2 regions of the Spirochaeta dissipatitropha genome follow, and region 1 is predicted to be linked to the other one. Evidence: riboswitches for the same ligand, from Rfam matches in the RefSeq annotation. Region 1 holds a riboswitch; the other holds the start of a gene.
The links. A riboswitch is a leader RNA that binds a small molecule or an ion and turns the genes downstream of it on or off. The one in region 1 is predicted to bind thiamine pyrophosphate.
Positions count from the first base shown of each region.

Region 2: linked by a shared signal. The riboswitch ahead of ACYQ2L_RS15750 (thiamine ABC transporter substrate-binding protein) and the one ahead of ACYQ2L_RS16300 (YkoF family thiamine/hydroxymethylpyrimidine-binding protein) in region 1 are both predicted to bind thiamine pyrophosphate.

Region 1 is NZ_BAAHXT010000021.1:2,246-10,172, reverse strand. Features, by position in the region: gene ACYQ2L_RS16330 (ABC transporter ATP-binding protein) at 1-92, opposite strand, end outside; gene ACYQ2L_RS16325 (efflux RND transporter periplasmic adaptor subunit) at 92-1,306, opposite strand; gene ACYQ2L_RS16320 (TolC family protein) at 1,303-2,790, opposite strand; gene ACYQ2L_RS16315 (energy-coupling factor transporter transmembrane component T family protein) at 3,349-4,149, opposite strand; gene ACYQ2L_RS16310 (ABC transporter ATP-binding protein) at 4,140-5,687, opposite strand; gene ACYQ2L_RS16305 (ECF transporter S component) at 5,677-6,264, opposite strand; gene ACYQ2L_RS16300 (YkoF family thiamine/hydroxymethylpyrimidine-binding protein) at 6,264-6,896, opposite strand; TPP riboswitch at 6,978-7,092, opposite strand; gene ACYQ2L_RS16295 (ATP-binding protein) at 7,345-7,927, opposite strand, start outside.
Region 2 is NZ_BAAHXT010000017.1:39,786-47,712, forward strand. Features, by position in the region: gene ACYQ2L_RS15720 (metal ABC transporter ATP-binding protein) at 1-204, opposite strand, end outside; gene ACYQ2L_RS15725 (glycosyltransferase family 2 protein) at 317-1,246, shown strand; gene ACYQ2L_RS15730 (MATE family efflux transporter) at 1,263-2,783, shown strand; gene ACYQ2L_RS15735 (UTP--glucose-1-phosphate uridylyltransferase) at 2,814-3,662, opposite strand; gene ACYQ2L_RS15740 (hypothetical protein) at 3,743-4,468, shown strand; gene thpR (RNA 2',3'-cyclic phosphodiesterase) at 4,480-5,121, opposite strand; TPP riboswitch at 5,239-5,353, shown strand; gene ACYQ2L_RS15750 (thiamine ABC transporter substrate-binding protein) at 5,449-6,519, shown strand; gene ACYQ2L_RS15755 (ABC transporter permease) at 6,498-7,927, shown strand, end outside.

The DNA of each region.
Region 1 (7,927 bases):
GTCCCCATGGTGTAGTAACGCTGAATGTTGCGGGTTTCAATTACAGGAACGGGAAATGTAGATCCTTGGGGGGTCTCCAGGCGTACACTCATTAGAATCTCCCTGTTCCTGTCCGGAAATTCCCCGCAGGCTGTGCTCCGGATCCCGGGAGGCCTCCTGTGTTGGGAACCCCGGGAATGCGGATAGTCGGCAGGCCGCTCCCGCCGGCGGTTCCTGCAGCCGGTATCCCCATCAGTCTGCTGCCTGCTTCGATTCCGGCAGTAATCCGGTAATTCAGCTGTCCGAAGGCTTCATACTGAACAGTGACCGGAACGGCTTCCCTGCCGCTCTCATCTACCAAGTATACAATCCCCATTGGTTCCCGGATTGTCTGTACTGCTCTCCGGTCGACTATTACAGCCTCTTCTTCTCCGGCAACATAAATTGAACCGCTGAAACTGAAACCTGGAATAATCCTGCTGTCCGCCTCGGGAAAGCTGATCCGTACCGGAACAACTGCGTAGCCCTGCCCGGTGGCTGTTCCTTCAAGACCGACTGATTCAACCGATCCATAGAGATTCACATCCGGCAGGGCATCCAGAAATACTTCGACTTCCTGGCCCGGTGAAACACGAATAATATCCAGCTCATCGATCTGAACCTGTGCTTTATAGGAGTTCGTATCGATAATGCGCAGGGCTGTTTGTCCTCTCGTTACACTGCTGCCCTGCTCTACATGAACTGCAGAAACACGGCCGCTTATAGCGGCAGTCAGAACGTAGTCATTCAGCTGACGCCGCAGCTGTTCATACTGCATTTCCAGAAGCTGCAGGCGCCGAGGGCTGCCTGACAGACGTTCCTGTTCAAGATCGTATTCCCTGGACGCCAGCTGATACTGAACATCGGTGGTATCCAGCCTGGCGAGAACCTGTCCCTGCCTGACAGCCTGCCCCTCACTCACACGCAGCTCGGTTATAATTCCAGCAGTCATAAAGACAGCATCTGAAGAATTTCCCGGCTGGAGATTGCCGGATATCTCAACCCCCTGCCTGCTTGGCACAAGGCTGGCTGTATAAATTTCACCCTGCACCGGCACAGGGTCGCCAACGGACATCTCCTGGCTGAAGCCCGCTGTGCTTCCGCGGGCCGCAGTTCTAGCAGCACCCGTGTTATCGAGCGCGCTTGTCTGTTCGTTCTGCAGCGAATCCGTACGCAAGCGTGGCTGAATCAAAAATAACCAGACAGGTACAGATACCGCTGCAATCAATATAAGGGCGATAATTATGTATTTGATTTTGCTGGATTTCTTTAAAAGATCTGAACTCATATTGTATTCCTCTTTATGTTCTCTATAAGTGAAAGCATGGACAAGCTCTGTGTTCTTCCCTGAAGAAGCAGTGAGTCCAGATTCAGCTGCGCCTGAACCACTGCGGTCTGTGTCGTCAAACCGGCTTCAAATGATCTGATGGCTTCAGCCAGGGTGGCCTTACTGATAGCCAGGCGCCTGTTCCAGCTTTCAGCAGACAACTGCTGCTGACGTATCTGGGTATCGTAATCCCGAATTGTGTTCTGTATATCCTCACGGGTGTTCTGATACTGTATCTCTGCCTGCTCGAGGTTGATCCGGGAAATTTCACGCTCGATTCTATTCTGTTCTGATTGCCAGGAGCCTGCATCGGGTGACCATGAGCCATTGAGCCCGAGAACCGGGCCGCTGAGGCGCTCATTGCTGCTGTAGGACAGTTCAAGTCCAAGCGACCAGCTAGTACCTTCATTCAAGGTGCCTCTCGCCGCAATCCTGAATGAATCTAGACTGCCCTGATTCGGCAGATAGGTACTGGCTGCAGATGCTGATAGATTCAGATTTCTGACCGGTCCCTGAAATGTGGCTGCGTCCTGAAGTCGTACCAGTTCCAGGCTCAGCATGGATTGATGATACGAGACAAAACTGGTGAGCTCCGGTAGTGCAGGCATGGCTATTTCAGTCGGTAATGGAATTGGAATGTTCTGGAGATCACTGAGAAGAATCTCCGGATTCCGTGTGAGTCTACGTAGACTTTCAAGCTGAATGTTCTGTTGTGAGCGCGCATTCTCTATGTCTATCCGAGCTGCAATAATGCGGTCATCTGCCTGCAGAACCTGCAGACTCTCAGGATCCCTACGCTGCACCGTAACGAGCTGTTCCCTGCTCAGCTGGGCATCGGCCAGGCTTTGTTGTGCATTCAACTCGACTCTTTGCTGGTCAAGAACAGAAGAAAGAATGCTGAATATCTGCGCGGTAATTGATGCCGCCCTATCCTTGAGTTCTTTTTCCTGGCGCAGTTCCTGCTGAAGCTTTCGGATTTCATCCGTCGTAATCCGCTGACCTCCGAGCACATCAGTAATTCTGTGACTCAGCTGCAGCGAAGGGGCAATACTGTTATTATTCGAAAGCTGATCATCCAGATACAGTCTGATATCTGCGGCAGTCTGCAAACTGGTATTTCCCGACTCTCCCCACCTGAACACCAACTCAGGACCACCACTGATTACATTGTAAGCTGAAGCATTCGCCGGCACCTGATGTGCCGCAGACAGACTGCCCTGCACCGCAATGGCTGCATAGGTCGGTAGTTCCGAAGCATCATCTCTGAGTCCCGAAATTCTCTGATCCAGCAGTATTCCCTGAATCACCCTATCCTCCCGTATCGCCATGGATACAAGATCCCCAAGCGACAAAGCAGTGTCGTTGGCAGCAAGACCCGTACTGAAGGACAGCCCGAAGCACAATCCTACCAGAGATATAATTAAATTTTTCCTGTAACGTCTCATGATCTACATGAAGCAATTCACGTGCCAGGCTGGGCACGAAAAAGCAGAAATATGCAAGTTGTTTACCGGAAGCAAGTTATAACGAAGAGCTATACCAGAGCACAAGGACACAAGCAGAAAAAATCATGTAACTGTAACTATTTTACGCATCCCATAGATAAGTGCTGTGTAATAAATACACAGTAGGGAGTTTCCTTGAGTAGTTAGAAAACTCCACAAAAACTATTCGATAAAAGATTATCCTGCCATAACTTACGACAGAAAAACGCATACATTTTCTCAAATCCCTGAATATAGATTTAATTAGTGGCAGGATAATGAAATGATTGAAATCTTTGTGGAGTTTTCTAACTACTCAACAAATCCTGGCTGAGGCATGCGGAGGACGCCGGAGGCGGTCCCGGGCAGGGCTTGCCCGTACCGGGACGGGAGGCGTCAGCCGCACTCCGGAGCTCGCCGACCCCGGCAGACTGGCTGGAGGGCGGGATCTATGACCGAGGGCTCGTGGCTTGGCTGTCGGGTGCCGGGGACAGCCCCTATGCCGTACTTGAATTCGGACTACCAGTCGGCACCCCAGAAGCGCAAGGTGCCTGCGTAATGTGCAGTCAGGAGTATTGCGATCCACAGCAGGGCGGTGAATGCGATTAGGGCTATGTCCCGTCGGCGTACTGGAATGCTGCGGTAATATACGGCTGTGGATGTGCTGCGTTTGCTGTCGAGTGAGAAGCCGCGGACTTCCATGGCTTGAGCTCCCCGTTCGGCGCGTCGTAGGGCTCCCAGGAGTACTCCGCGGGCGGTGGCCAGCCAGCTGTGGAATCGTGAACGGACGATTCTGTGTTCACGGGTGTTCAGGCGGCGTAGTTTGAGTGATCTGCGGATCCACATCATGTCATCGCCGATGAGGGGAAGAAGGCGATGGGCTGTCATGAGGCCGCTGCTGACTGCTGGAGAGATGCCGAGATTCTGCGTCAGGCTTAATGCCAGGTCGCGGGGGTTTGTGGTGAAGCTGAAGACGATTCCCCAGAAAGCAAAGTTGGCGATGCGCAGGCCGAGGATCAGTCCGGGATTCCAACGGGCATCCAGCTGTGCTTCGGCGTTGCCGAATACGTTATTGGCCAGCACGAGGCTCCAGACGGTTATGGCGAACATGCCGAGTACAGGGAGCAGGCGGTATGGCGGGATCCGGGCGCCGATCCAGACCAGGAGAACCGCGGTGAGGGCTCCGGCGGCCAGGCTGAAGGGGTCCCAGAGTATGGTTGCCAGCAGTACGGAAAACAGGGCACAGCCCAGCTTGACGACGGGGTTGCAGGACTGCAGCCAGCCAGGTTTTTCAATGTGATCCATCATTTTCATCCGCATAGCAGTACCTCATCAGCTATTGTCTGTACCAGATCCCAGTCATGGGTAGCTACTATAACGGCTGCTCCCCGACGGGCATGTCCGGTGATATCCTGCAGAATCCGGGTTCTGAAGGCGGGATCCTGACCCTGGGTGGGTTCATCGAGCAGCAGCAGTTCCGGTGTGCTGATATGTGCCAGCCCCAGGTTCAGGCGGCGTTTCTGTCCGTGACTGAGTCGATATGGTGAGTACTGTCTGCTGCGAGCCAGACCGAAGTGCTGCAGGACCGGCATGGCGGATTCCAGATCTGATCCGAGCTCGCGCCATACCCGGTTATAGAGAAAGAGGTGTTCGGGGTTCTGCGGGATCAGCAGCCGACGCCGGGGCAGTGATATGTTTCCCTCACCCGGTTTGAGCAGTCCTGCCAGCACGGCGAGCAGGGTTGATTTCCCGCTGCCGTTCGGCCCGACTATTGCCAGGATTTTCCCGGCGGGCAGCTGGATATTGACTCCTGACCACAGAGGGGCGGCGGCAGATCGATACCTGTAGGAGATATTGCGGGCTGAGACCAGCGGACGGGTGATTTCTTTTCCGGTGTGGGCCGGGAGTTGACTCTGTATTTCCTGCAGGTGCCGCTGAGCTGTGGGTCTTGTTTGCTGTGCCGAGGTTGCAGATGTGGCGTACCCAGGGGCTGTTGGTGCGGCCTGGACAGGGACAGAGGGGATCAGTCCCGCTGTGTCCAATCTGAGGTGCATCAGCTGGTCATTATGGGGGCCGGAATAGGCATGATCGACACATATCATGGCGGTTTCGGGTTGATTTGAGAGCATGGTCTGCAGTCCGTGCCATAGGTACTCGCGCTCCCAGGGGTCCAGCTGACTGGTGATTTCGTCCAGTAGAAGCAGTCTGGGCTGCTGGATCATTATTGCTGCCAGAGCCAGCAGCTGCTTCTGACCTCCGGAGAGTTGATCGATGCGCCTGGATACCAGGTTCTGCAGCCGCCAGCGCTGTACACATTCATTGTACCGGAGTTCCATTTCCGGTCGGGCCATACCCAGTTGTTCGAGACTGAAGTAGAGTTCGTCGTCGGCGTTCAGGGTGCAGAACTGACTGTCAGGATCCTGGAATACCAGGCCTATTTCACTGCGTTCGGCTGCTGTTCTGCTGCCTGTGTCCTGGCCCTTGTAGAGTATGCGCCCTGTCAGATGACAGACTGCTTCATGCGGAGAGTTTTCCTCTGAGCGCAGCAGTCCTTTTATGACTGCCAGCAGTGTGCTTTTTCCACAGCCATTGTCACCGGACAGCAGAATTTGCTGACCGGGATACACCTGCAGATTAATGTTTTCGAACAGGCTTTGACGGTGGCCGGCCCAGCAAAGGCCCAGGCCCTGCAGTTCAAGCAGGGCCTGGGAGACTAATGCACCGTGTGATCTGCCATTTGATGTGCCAGGTGAATTCTGGCAAGCGCTGGTGCTGGCACCGATACCGGGGCTGGTTATAGTGCTGGTGTCGGCACCGATATCGGGGCTGGCGCTGGTATTGATTGACTCAGTCTGCATCCTGCTCACTATCCTCAAGCTCACTGCCTTCTGTTTCACGGCCGCGGGATGCCATTACTGCTCGATACAGCACATAGGCCAGCCCCCCACCGAGTACGACGCCGCTGAGACTGCGGATTGCATACATGCTGATTACGTAGCCGGGTGACAGGGTCCAGTAGCTGAAGCGAAACCAGGTATATACGAAACTGAACTGGGCGGTTACAAACCCGGCGACCAGACTCATGATCAGATTGCGGTGGCGGTATTTCGTGAACAGAAAGGGGACTTCAGAGCCGCTACCCTGCACCAGTCCGGTCAGGAGCATAACCAGCCCGGAGGGATTACCGGCAAATACCTGGGTAATAACACTGACCATTGCGGAATAGAATGCGGACCCCGGATGGGGAAACATGAGCGCACAGAAAATTGCGCCGGAGAACCAGACGCCAAACACTATGTCCATTGCCAACGGGCCGATGATGCCCTGCAGCAGCATCCATACCTGCACCCATCCCAGGTACAACAGTCCGAATACAGCCGATATAACAATAAGACCAAGAATATCCTTCAGATTCCATTTTGCTGATGTGTTCATTATATGTTCTCCTTTTCTTTGCGACGATTATGCGGGGCGGAAGCGCTGGGACTCCCCTTGGATATGGTTGCGGTGAGTACTACGTGAGGAGTTGTCTGTCCAGAGCGGACAAAGGCACTTGCCAGCTGGTGGAAAATCTGACTGAGTTCTCCATCCAGCCGGGTACAGAAATGCTTTGGAGATACCTCAAGGTCGACGGCTGGTTTTTGAGCTGCCTGATTGAACAGTTCGATCTCACGGACTATTTCCTGCATATAATCTGGATTACCCATTGGATACAGGGCGCACTGTGCAGCGCTGATAATACCGTTGCCATGAGAGGATCTCACGGGCAGTGATTCATTCTGAATATCACCACCGTCCGGGGTGCAGATCGGGTCGCCGGGTTCACCCGGGCAACCGCGTGACCAGGTCGCAGACAGGACTACGTGACCTCCGGCGCGGCAGGCAGCGGCATATACCTCATGAACCGCATCGAACACGGTCTGGCTGGGACCTGCCAGATAGGTACTCAGGTCATCGCTTTCCACCCGTAAATCTGTACGATTTTTAAGCGGGGCAATGGCCTCGAGGATTATTGGTACGAAGTCGCTCTCCATGGGATAGAGAGAAAACTGACAGCCTATAAGCATAGAGCCTCCTTGAGCACACAAAAGCCGCCTGTCGAGAGGCGGCTTTGAACAAGAGGAAACGCTCCTGTACGGAGATGATTCACCTGCTGTCTTGCGCTCTCCCTACGCCGGTACTAACCGGATCAGGTTCAACGGGTCAGGGGCTCATTGCTCCCCTATCTCAGTCCTGCATGACAGGACCCCCCGGCGGCTTGTTTTCGTGCTTGCTTACTTGATACGGAGAGTCTAAAAAAGATGAGCAAAACTGTCAACAGTCGATGATGTTTTCCGGCATAGCGGGTGTTAATTTTTAATGAATTAAATATTTACCGTAAGAGAAGGTTGTGGATATTCGATTTAGGGTGTCGGCAGGAACAGTAATATTCTACAGACAGATTACTCACGACCTGAGGTGTACGCTTGTTTCTGTATTATCAACGGTTCATCAAACCATTCGACTGATAGCATTTCAGGTTTTGGGATCTCGGCAATCAACTGCAAAGGTCATGTGAAAACTTGTTCCGATGCCGGGACTGCTCTCACAGCGAATGTTTCCCTTCCATATTCTATGCATAAGATTATACACAATGTACAGGCCAAGTCCGCTTCCCCCCTGTCCCATTCTGGTAGTGAAAAATGGTTCAAATATGTCCTCAACTATTTCCCTGCTCACACCTTTGCCATTATCTGAATAATGAATGAGCACACTATTTTTATCTGCCGAGCAGTTTATCATGATTTCTCCTCCAGGTTTGGAATCGAAACCATGGACTATGGAGTTTGTAACTAAATTGCTGATTATCTGAGCGATAGTTCCCGGTGGTCCAAACATGGCAATTTCATCAGAGCAGGAAATTGTTACTGAATAGCCTTTCTTACCTAATTTAGGCTTAAGGCTGGTCACAATATCCTCAAGATATTGCTTGAGATTAAAGCTCTTGAACTCTTCATTAGACTGATCTACTGCAATTGTCTTAAAACTACGAATCAAATCAGCAGCGCGAACAAGATTACCCTCAATCAGAGATGTTTCTTCATCAAGAATCTGCAGA
Region 2 (7,927 bases), on a different contig from region 1:
CTTCTGGGCTTTGATCAGACCCATAAGTAATCTGGCGAGACTGGTCTTGCCTCCACCGTTAGGGCCGACAATCTGAACCAGTCCCCTGGCTGGTATGCACAGCGAGCTGTCTTCAAAAACCGGCACGCCTGGATAGCGCAGAGTCAGGTCAGTAATCTCTATGCTCTCTGCGGTAGAGCTGGTGGGATTGATGGTTGAACTCATATAAATAAGGGTATTACTTAGTATTACCATCGTCAAGTGTTTCATGAAGGAATGCAGAGGAAATTGCAAAAAAGCTTGCAGAAGTTTTTTTTTCTTTCTGCTACAGTGGGGTATGAAACGATCGAGTCACAGTGTATCTGTAATCATCCCGACCTATAACCGGGAAGCCTTGCTTATGCAGGCTCTGGATTCTGTTTTTGCACAGACAATTCCTCCGGATGAAGTGCTGGTGGTTGATGACGGTTCAACTGATGCAACGCTCGAGCGGCTCGAGCCCCTGCAGAACTCGAATAAAATCAGACTTATTGAATCAGGACACAGTGGAATGCCCGGACGCGCTCGGAACATTGGAGTGACCGAGGCCTCAGGCGATCTTGTTGCATTTCTTGACAGTGATGATCTATGGATGCCGCACAAGCTTGAACAGCAGCTTGCGCTTCTTGATTTCGACAGAAAGCAGCCAGATTCGGGGTCTGTTTTGATTCATACGCGGGAACGCTGGAACAGAAACGGCAGGGAAATCAGTCAGAAGGGTCAGAATCATAAACGGGAAGGGGATGTGTTTCCGGATGCCCTGATAAAGTGCACAATCGGACCCTCTACTGTTTTACTCAGCCGGAATCTTCTTGTTGAGCGGGGTTTCAGGGAGGATCTGCCGGTCGCCGAGGACTATGAGCTGTGGCTGCATCTATGCCTGCATACTCACGTTCAGTATATCGACCAGGCCTTGATAGAAAAGAGGGCAGGACATGGTCCGCAGCTGTCAGAACAGTTTGGTGTAATTGAATATTTCCGTATTCGAGCGCTTCTGGATTTCTGCGGGATTCATGAAGAGCTGCCAGCTCCTCCAGGACTGCCGGAGCTTCTGTCCGATCCCGGGAGAGCTGCTGATTTCAGCCTCCAGCCGCGCAAACATGCACTTGCCTTGCAGGAACTGCAGCGAAAGCTTGAGGTTTTTGAACGCGGAGCAGAAAAACGGGGAAATCTAAAACTTGCTGACTGTTGCCGCTGCCTGCTTGAAATAGTTGCAGATAGAAATTAACATCTGAGCCATTATTATGAAACATTCAACAATTTCCATGCGCAAACTGGTCTGGCCGCTTCTTATTGAAAACTTTCTGCGGATGGCACTCTCCAGTGTCGATGTTTTTATGCTCAGTATGTATTCTGACGGTGCCGTTGCCGCAGTAGGTCTTGCAAATCAGTTCTCGATGTTTCTGATGCTTATATACAGCATGGTTGGAACCGGGGCTGGTATTATCCTTGCACAGACCCTCGGTGCCAGGCGTTATCACGAGGCTTCCGACATCGGCACCATGAGTCTCGCTCTGGCAGCCGTTTTCGGCACAGCCATGAGTCTGCTGATGTTTTTCTCTGCACCCCTGATTCTTTCGTTCTACACCCTGGATCCTCATGTGCATGATTTTGCCTTGCAGTACATGCGGATATTCGGTGCCGGTTCCATGTTCCTGGCTTTTAATGTAGTTCAGTCCAATATTCTGCGAACCTGTGGTCATTCACGGGAAACAATGGCTGTCAATATGACAGGTAACCTGATTAATGTTGTGGGTAACTGGATTGCAGTGCGCGGACTGGCTTTGGGTTTCATAAACATTCCAGTCAGCGGAGTAGCAGGAGTTGCCTCGGCAACAGTATTCAGTCAGGCAATGGTTTGTTTTATCTTTGCATATAGATTGAAGCACCGCGGTGAAATAAAGGTCGATTTCAAGCGGCTGCGGCTCATGCCGAAAATCCATCTGCAGAGAATTATCTCGGTGGGGCTTCCTTCGGCCGGTGAAGGCCTTGCCTACAACATTGCCCAGATTCTCCTCATGAACATGGCCTCCACGCTTGGGACTGCCGCTATGTCTGCCTGGGTCTATAACTCTACCATTATGCGTTTTGTATTTGTTGCGGCTCTCGCCATAGCGGCTTCGGCGCAGATACATGTCGGGCACATGCTTGGTGCAGGTCAGATAGATAAGGCTTACCGCAAGGTCTATACCTATTATCTGAGCGGTGTGTCCTGCTCCATTACCCTGGTGTTGCTTGCCAATCTATTCAAGACCCAGATTTTCGGAGTTTTTACTTCGGATCCGCTCATAATACAGCTTGCTTCACGCCTTATGCTGATATCTATCTTTGTCGAAATCGGTCGGGCTTCCAATCTCATTATAATTCATGCACTCAAGGGTGCTGCGGATGTCCGCTTTCCGGTATTTATCGGTATGATTTCCATGTGGGGTGTTGGGGTCCTTGGTGGACATACGCTGGGTATACGGATGGGGCTTGGTGTGGCCGGAGTGTGGGCCGGTGTTGCCATGGATGAGTTCCTTCGGGGTATAATTATGCTGCTGCGCTGGCGCAGCAAAGCCTGGACGAAAAAGGTGTTGGTTTCAAGAGCAGATACTGGTTCAGATGAGGTTGAAACTGACCATTATCCACACAGTATTTATCCCGCCGGGGCGACTGCATCGGGCATACGGGTTGCTGAGGATCTGGAGTACTGCAGTTGTGAAGATTGCGGATGTGTTGAGTCAGATTCAGATTCAGACGATGGAGATGCGGACAGATCATAGTTCGTCTGCCCGCATACTTCCTTCTTGCCTCTACTTCATGCCGGCTGCGAAATCCCTGATGATTTTTGCAAGTTCCGGAGTACGTGCTGCATAGTGCAGGGTAGCTTCCAGGAATCCGGGAGGCGCTCCGGTATCAAGCCGCTGTCCTTCAATAATGTGATGAACGACACGGCCACGCTGCATGAGCTGGTTTAGCGCATAAACGTGGTAGTATTCTTTTTCCGGTGTTCTTTCGGCATGTTTTTCCCAGCCTTCGTTCAGAAAACCGAAGAGCTCCGGTGTATACAGATATCGACCTATTGAAGCAATCGTACTGGGTTCTGTGCCGGGGAGTGGTTTTTCAACAATATCATGAACGTGCAGCCCGTCTTTTTCAAGAGCCAGAACCCCGTAACGCTCCAGGTTAGGAGGGTTATCAAGTCCTGCCAGAACAGTTTTCCCGGTCTGATGATAGGTCTCGACAAGCTGAACTGAAAGCGGTTTGTCACCGAAGTGAAGATCGTCGGGGTAGGCGACAATAAACGGCGAGTTTCCGACGAAGGTTTCTGCCTGCATCAGCGCATGGCCGGTGCCTCTCATTTCCTGCTGCCGGGTAAAGTAGACCTTCATTTTGCTGGGTGCGATCTTGTCCAGCAGCTCGGTCCGACCTTCTCTGGTGAAAATTTCTTCAAGTTCAACCTCACGGTCAAAGAAATTCTCCATACTGTGTTTCCGCCGTGAGCTGATAATCAGTACTTCACTGATTCCTGCTGCAGCAAATTCTTCGACGATGAATGCAATTGACGGTTTATCAATGAGTGGAAGCATTTCCTTCGGTATTGTCTTGGTCACCGGGAGGAAGCGGGTCCCGTATCCCCCTGCTAATATTACACCTTTCATGCTCCGGAGCTTAGCACAGACGCTTTTGATTGCCAATTGCCGGCATTGACGGATGCTCATACGCGAGATACATTTCTTTTATGGGTAAAATAAAGTGCTCGCTGATCCTGTTCAGCATTTTTATAGCAAGTATTCTGGTTTTTTCAGCTTGTACTGTTCGGCAGGACATGGATCTGACAATAGATGGTTCAGGCCGTCTGCAGCTCGAAATCAATCTTGACCGGGTATTTATGGAATACTACCGGGATCTAAGCGGAGGGGAAACGGAAGAGATCTTTGATCTGGCTGAAATTGAGGATGTGCTCACCGGATATCAAGGCATAGAGCTGCTTGAGTTGAGATCGGACAGTCCGGGGCATCTGTTTGCAGATATGCGACTTCAGGATGTCGAGCAGCTCATGCGTGACGAGCGTATGGATGTGCCGGAGATTATCTTTTTTGATCGGGCAGGTGCGCGGTCAACAATGCATATCCGCTTTGGCAGGGAAGATATTCCGAGATTTCTGCGGCTTTCACCAATCGGCGAAACACCGATTGTAGAATATCTGCTTCCTCCTGGCGATGGTTTGACCCGTGCTGACTACATTGAATATCTGTCATGGGCACTGGAGGAGTATGAGGGGAGTACTCCGATTGCCCGGGTTATTGAGCGTGCAGAAATTATGATTCGACTTGTTCCTGATGGAACGATTATCAGCCAGCGCGGTGGAAGCGTTGATGGTTCAGCAGTTGTATTCCGCGTTCCGGTGATCGATCTTGTTCTCGCGCGGAGGCCATACGAGTTCTCGCTGCAGTTTGAACAATAGGGAGTGATTTTTTAGACAGTGATTTTCATCAGCGGAATATGCTGCCGCCCCTGATCCGTGGTTTTACTCTCGTAAAGTACCAGCTCTGAAAGGCTGAAAGCCAGGCCGCGGATATTGGCTTCATTTCTCCATTTCCCGGTAACTGTAGCGACCTCCTTATTATCACTGCCGCGGCGTCGATACCCGAGAGTTATATGGGGCGTGTATCTGGGGCTTGCGCTCTGGAACCCGTTGAGTAGCAGTTCCTGTTCCAGTGCAGTGAACAGGGTTCTGCCTCTGGGATGAAGCTCATGGCTCTGCTTCTGCAGCAGCTCATTGAATCCGATCCAGCAGACCCTGGGATTCCCTTTTTCCGGAAAGTAGCCCAGTCCACCAAGCTGACAACGGATTCTGCCTGATTTCTGCTCTGTCTGCTCACTGAGTATGGCACGCTGCATGACGGCAATCAATTCAGGAATCAGACTGCGATCTGTATCTCCCAGAAAATGTAGGGTAATGTGGGTGTTGCCGGGCTGAACCCAGCGGAAAACATCCGATGGAGCGATTGATTTCAATCTTTTCTGCAGCAGCCTCAGGTGATCCTGCAGTTCTGCAGGCAGGGCAAGTGCAATGAAAAGCCGCGGGGTTTCATGTTCCTGTCTCGTTTTTGCCATGCCCCAGTATAGGCTGAAAACTGTTCTATAATAAAGACTTTCAGATATCCGCTGTATTCTTTACTGGTGCCAAACTCCGTCCCAGCCGTTCTTGATTGTTCTTTTGTATTCTGATAGCTTGCCATGTAGGGGTGCTGCTCAAGAGACAACGTTGTTGTCCCGAGGCGGCTGAGATCATACCCTTGAACCTGATCCGGGTAATGCCGGCGGAGGAAATATGCTGTTTTTGCACGTCGCTGCATGCGTTTCCACGCATATACACACCTTTCTATCAGCCTCATTGGATGATCTCATAACCCGATACTATTTTGCTATGGGGGGATCTGAATGAAGTTTCATACACGATCTGTTCTTTCTGGTTTTCTGGTACTTATTGTACTTTCTTTTTTTACCGCGGTTTCTGTAAGCGCGGGCGGACGTCCTGAAGAGCCGGCTTTTGCACCGGTGCAGGAGCGCCGGGTAGAAACCGACTCTCTGGTAATTTACAGTTATGACTCTATTCCAGGCACGCTACGCCGGGCGATAAGTGCACATATGGAAGATACATATGGTGTCAGCGTTGATCTGCAGAGAATCGGTGATACCGGGGCGGTATTTACCCAGCTCTATCTTGAGCGGCGGGCTCCGCAGGCGGATGTGGTAATCGGGCTGGATGAGAGTTATCTTCCCCGTCTCATGCAGGAGAGCATGCTTGAGGCATATGAGCCGCAGAATATGCAGCTGGTTCGCGATGACCTGCTGATTGATTCTGATTACTATGCTGTTCCTTTTGATTATGGTTATATCTCGATCAATGTGGACCGCGAGCAGCTGCCCGAGGGCCCTGCAAGCTGGAGTGATCTGACCGATCCTGCCTACCGAAATTCATTCATTATGCTGAATCCGGCTACCAGCTCACCTGGTCGCAATTTTCTGCTCTATACAATTGCAGAGTTCGGTGAAGATGGATACCTCGATTTCTGGAAAGAAATGAAACCTAATGTTCTCACGGTGACCAGCGGATGGTCTGACGGTTACGGTCTGTATACACAGGGTGAGGCGGCTATGGTAGTCAGCTATGAGACCAGTCCTGCGTATCACCGGCATTTCGAGGAAACAGACCGCTATGAATCCCTGCTTATGGACGGCGCTGCATATATGCAGATCGAGATCGCCGGGATCGTACATGGTGCAGCAAACCGACTGAATGCTGAACGTCTCATTGATTATATTCTCAGTGAGGAATTCCAGGAGCTTATACCGCTGAGTCAGATAATGTACCCGGTACATCCAGGGGTTCAGCTTCCTGAAGCATTTCTCGAAACAGAAGAAGTAACACGGCCATTGAGGCTGGATCCAGCCTATGTAGGCGATAATATTTCCAGGTGGTTAAACGAATGGGAAGACGTAATGCGTTAGGATTCCTGCGCATGAACATATCCAGGCGCGCCCCTCATTTGACGGGTGCGCTGTTTCTCTTTCTGCTTGTACCGCCACTACTGGCAGTACTCGGGGCAGGGGTGGCTGACACCTGGTATCGTGGAGGCAGTAGTGCGCTTATCGAACTGCTTTCCCAGCTGCGGCGTCCTGCAGTGCTGGGAAGCATTCGCTTTTCCCTGATCCAGGCAGCTGCATCTGCTGTAATCAGTGTGCTGCTGGCATTGCCCGGAGCGTGGTTTCTGAGTCACAGCAGCTTTCCAGGTAAACGTGCAATTCAGAGCCTGACTTTACTGCCGTTTGTACTGCCGAGCCTGATTATCGTACTCGCCATTATCAGCATGTATGGAAGGGCGGGCTTCCTCAGCCGTCTGTTTTCTGCTGATATCTCTCTGGTTTACTCCCCATTCGGAATAATTCTGGCCCATGTTCTGTTCAATATCTCGGTTGCTTTAAGAATGATTTCATCGGGATGGCTGGCTGTTGATCGAAGGTATATCGAGGTTTCCCGATCGCTGGGAGAAAGCACTGCTGTACGGCTGCTTCGGATAGACCTTCCGCTGCTCATGCCATCGATTGTCTCGGCTCTCTCCATAATCTTCCTGTACTGCTTCGTCAGTTTCGGAATCGTGCTGATCTTCGGTGGTGTCCGATACAGTACCCTGGAAGTGCGCATCTATCAGGAAATGTTTCAGGGATTAAATCTCGGTGGGGCTGCCTTGTTGTCATTGGTGCAGATTCTCATAACCGGTCTGGTATTATTCATTCTGCAGTTTGCCGGGCGTTATCATCTGCAGCCGCGTGGCAGACGCTTTCTGGTCCGAAGCTGGGAACAACTCGGTAGTGGACTGCGAATTTCCTGCATAAGCTACTGGGCTTTTATAGGAACGGTGTTTTTCTCTCCTTTGTTGACCCTGCTCATCCGGGCCTTCCGGCCTGGCGGGAGCTGGAGTCTGGCCGCATTCAGGGCATTGCTCGGCGGAGGGCGCCTTGGTGACCGTGATCTGGCAGAGATCATGAGAGCAAGCCCTGCGGAGCTATTCGTGAACAGTCTGCTTCTGGCTTCTGCGGCAGCCTTGCTGTGCTGTCTGCTTGCATATACTGCAGCCCGACTGATGCGCGGACGCAGCTCGCGAACGCTGGATGCCGCCCTCATGCTCCCCCTGGCTATTTCCAGCGTGACCTTCAGTCTGGGTATGCGGATAATCTGGCTTGGAAGAATGCCGGAGTTTGCGATAATCGCTTTGACCCAGTCCGTTATGGGATTCCCGATGGTTTTCCGCCTCTTCCGTACAGCACTGGAGGATTTTCCGCGGAACTATACCGAGGCAGCCCAGAGTGTCGGGGCCGGCTGGCTGTTCAGGTTGTTTACACTGGATATTCCGGTGCT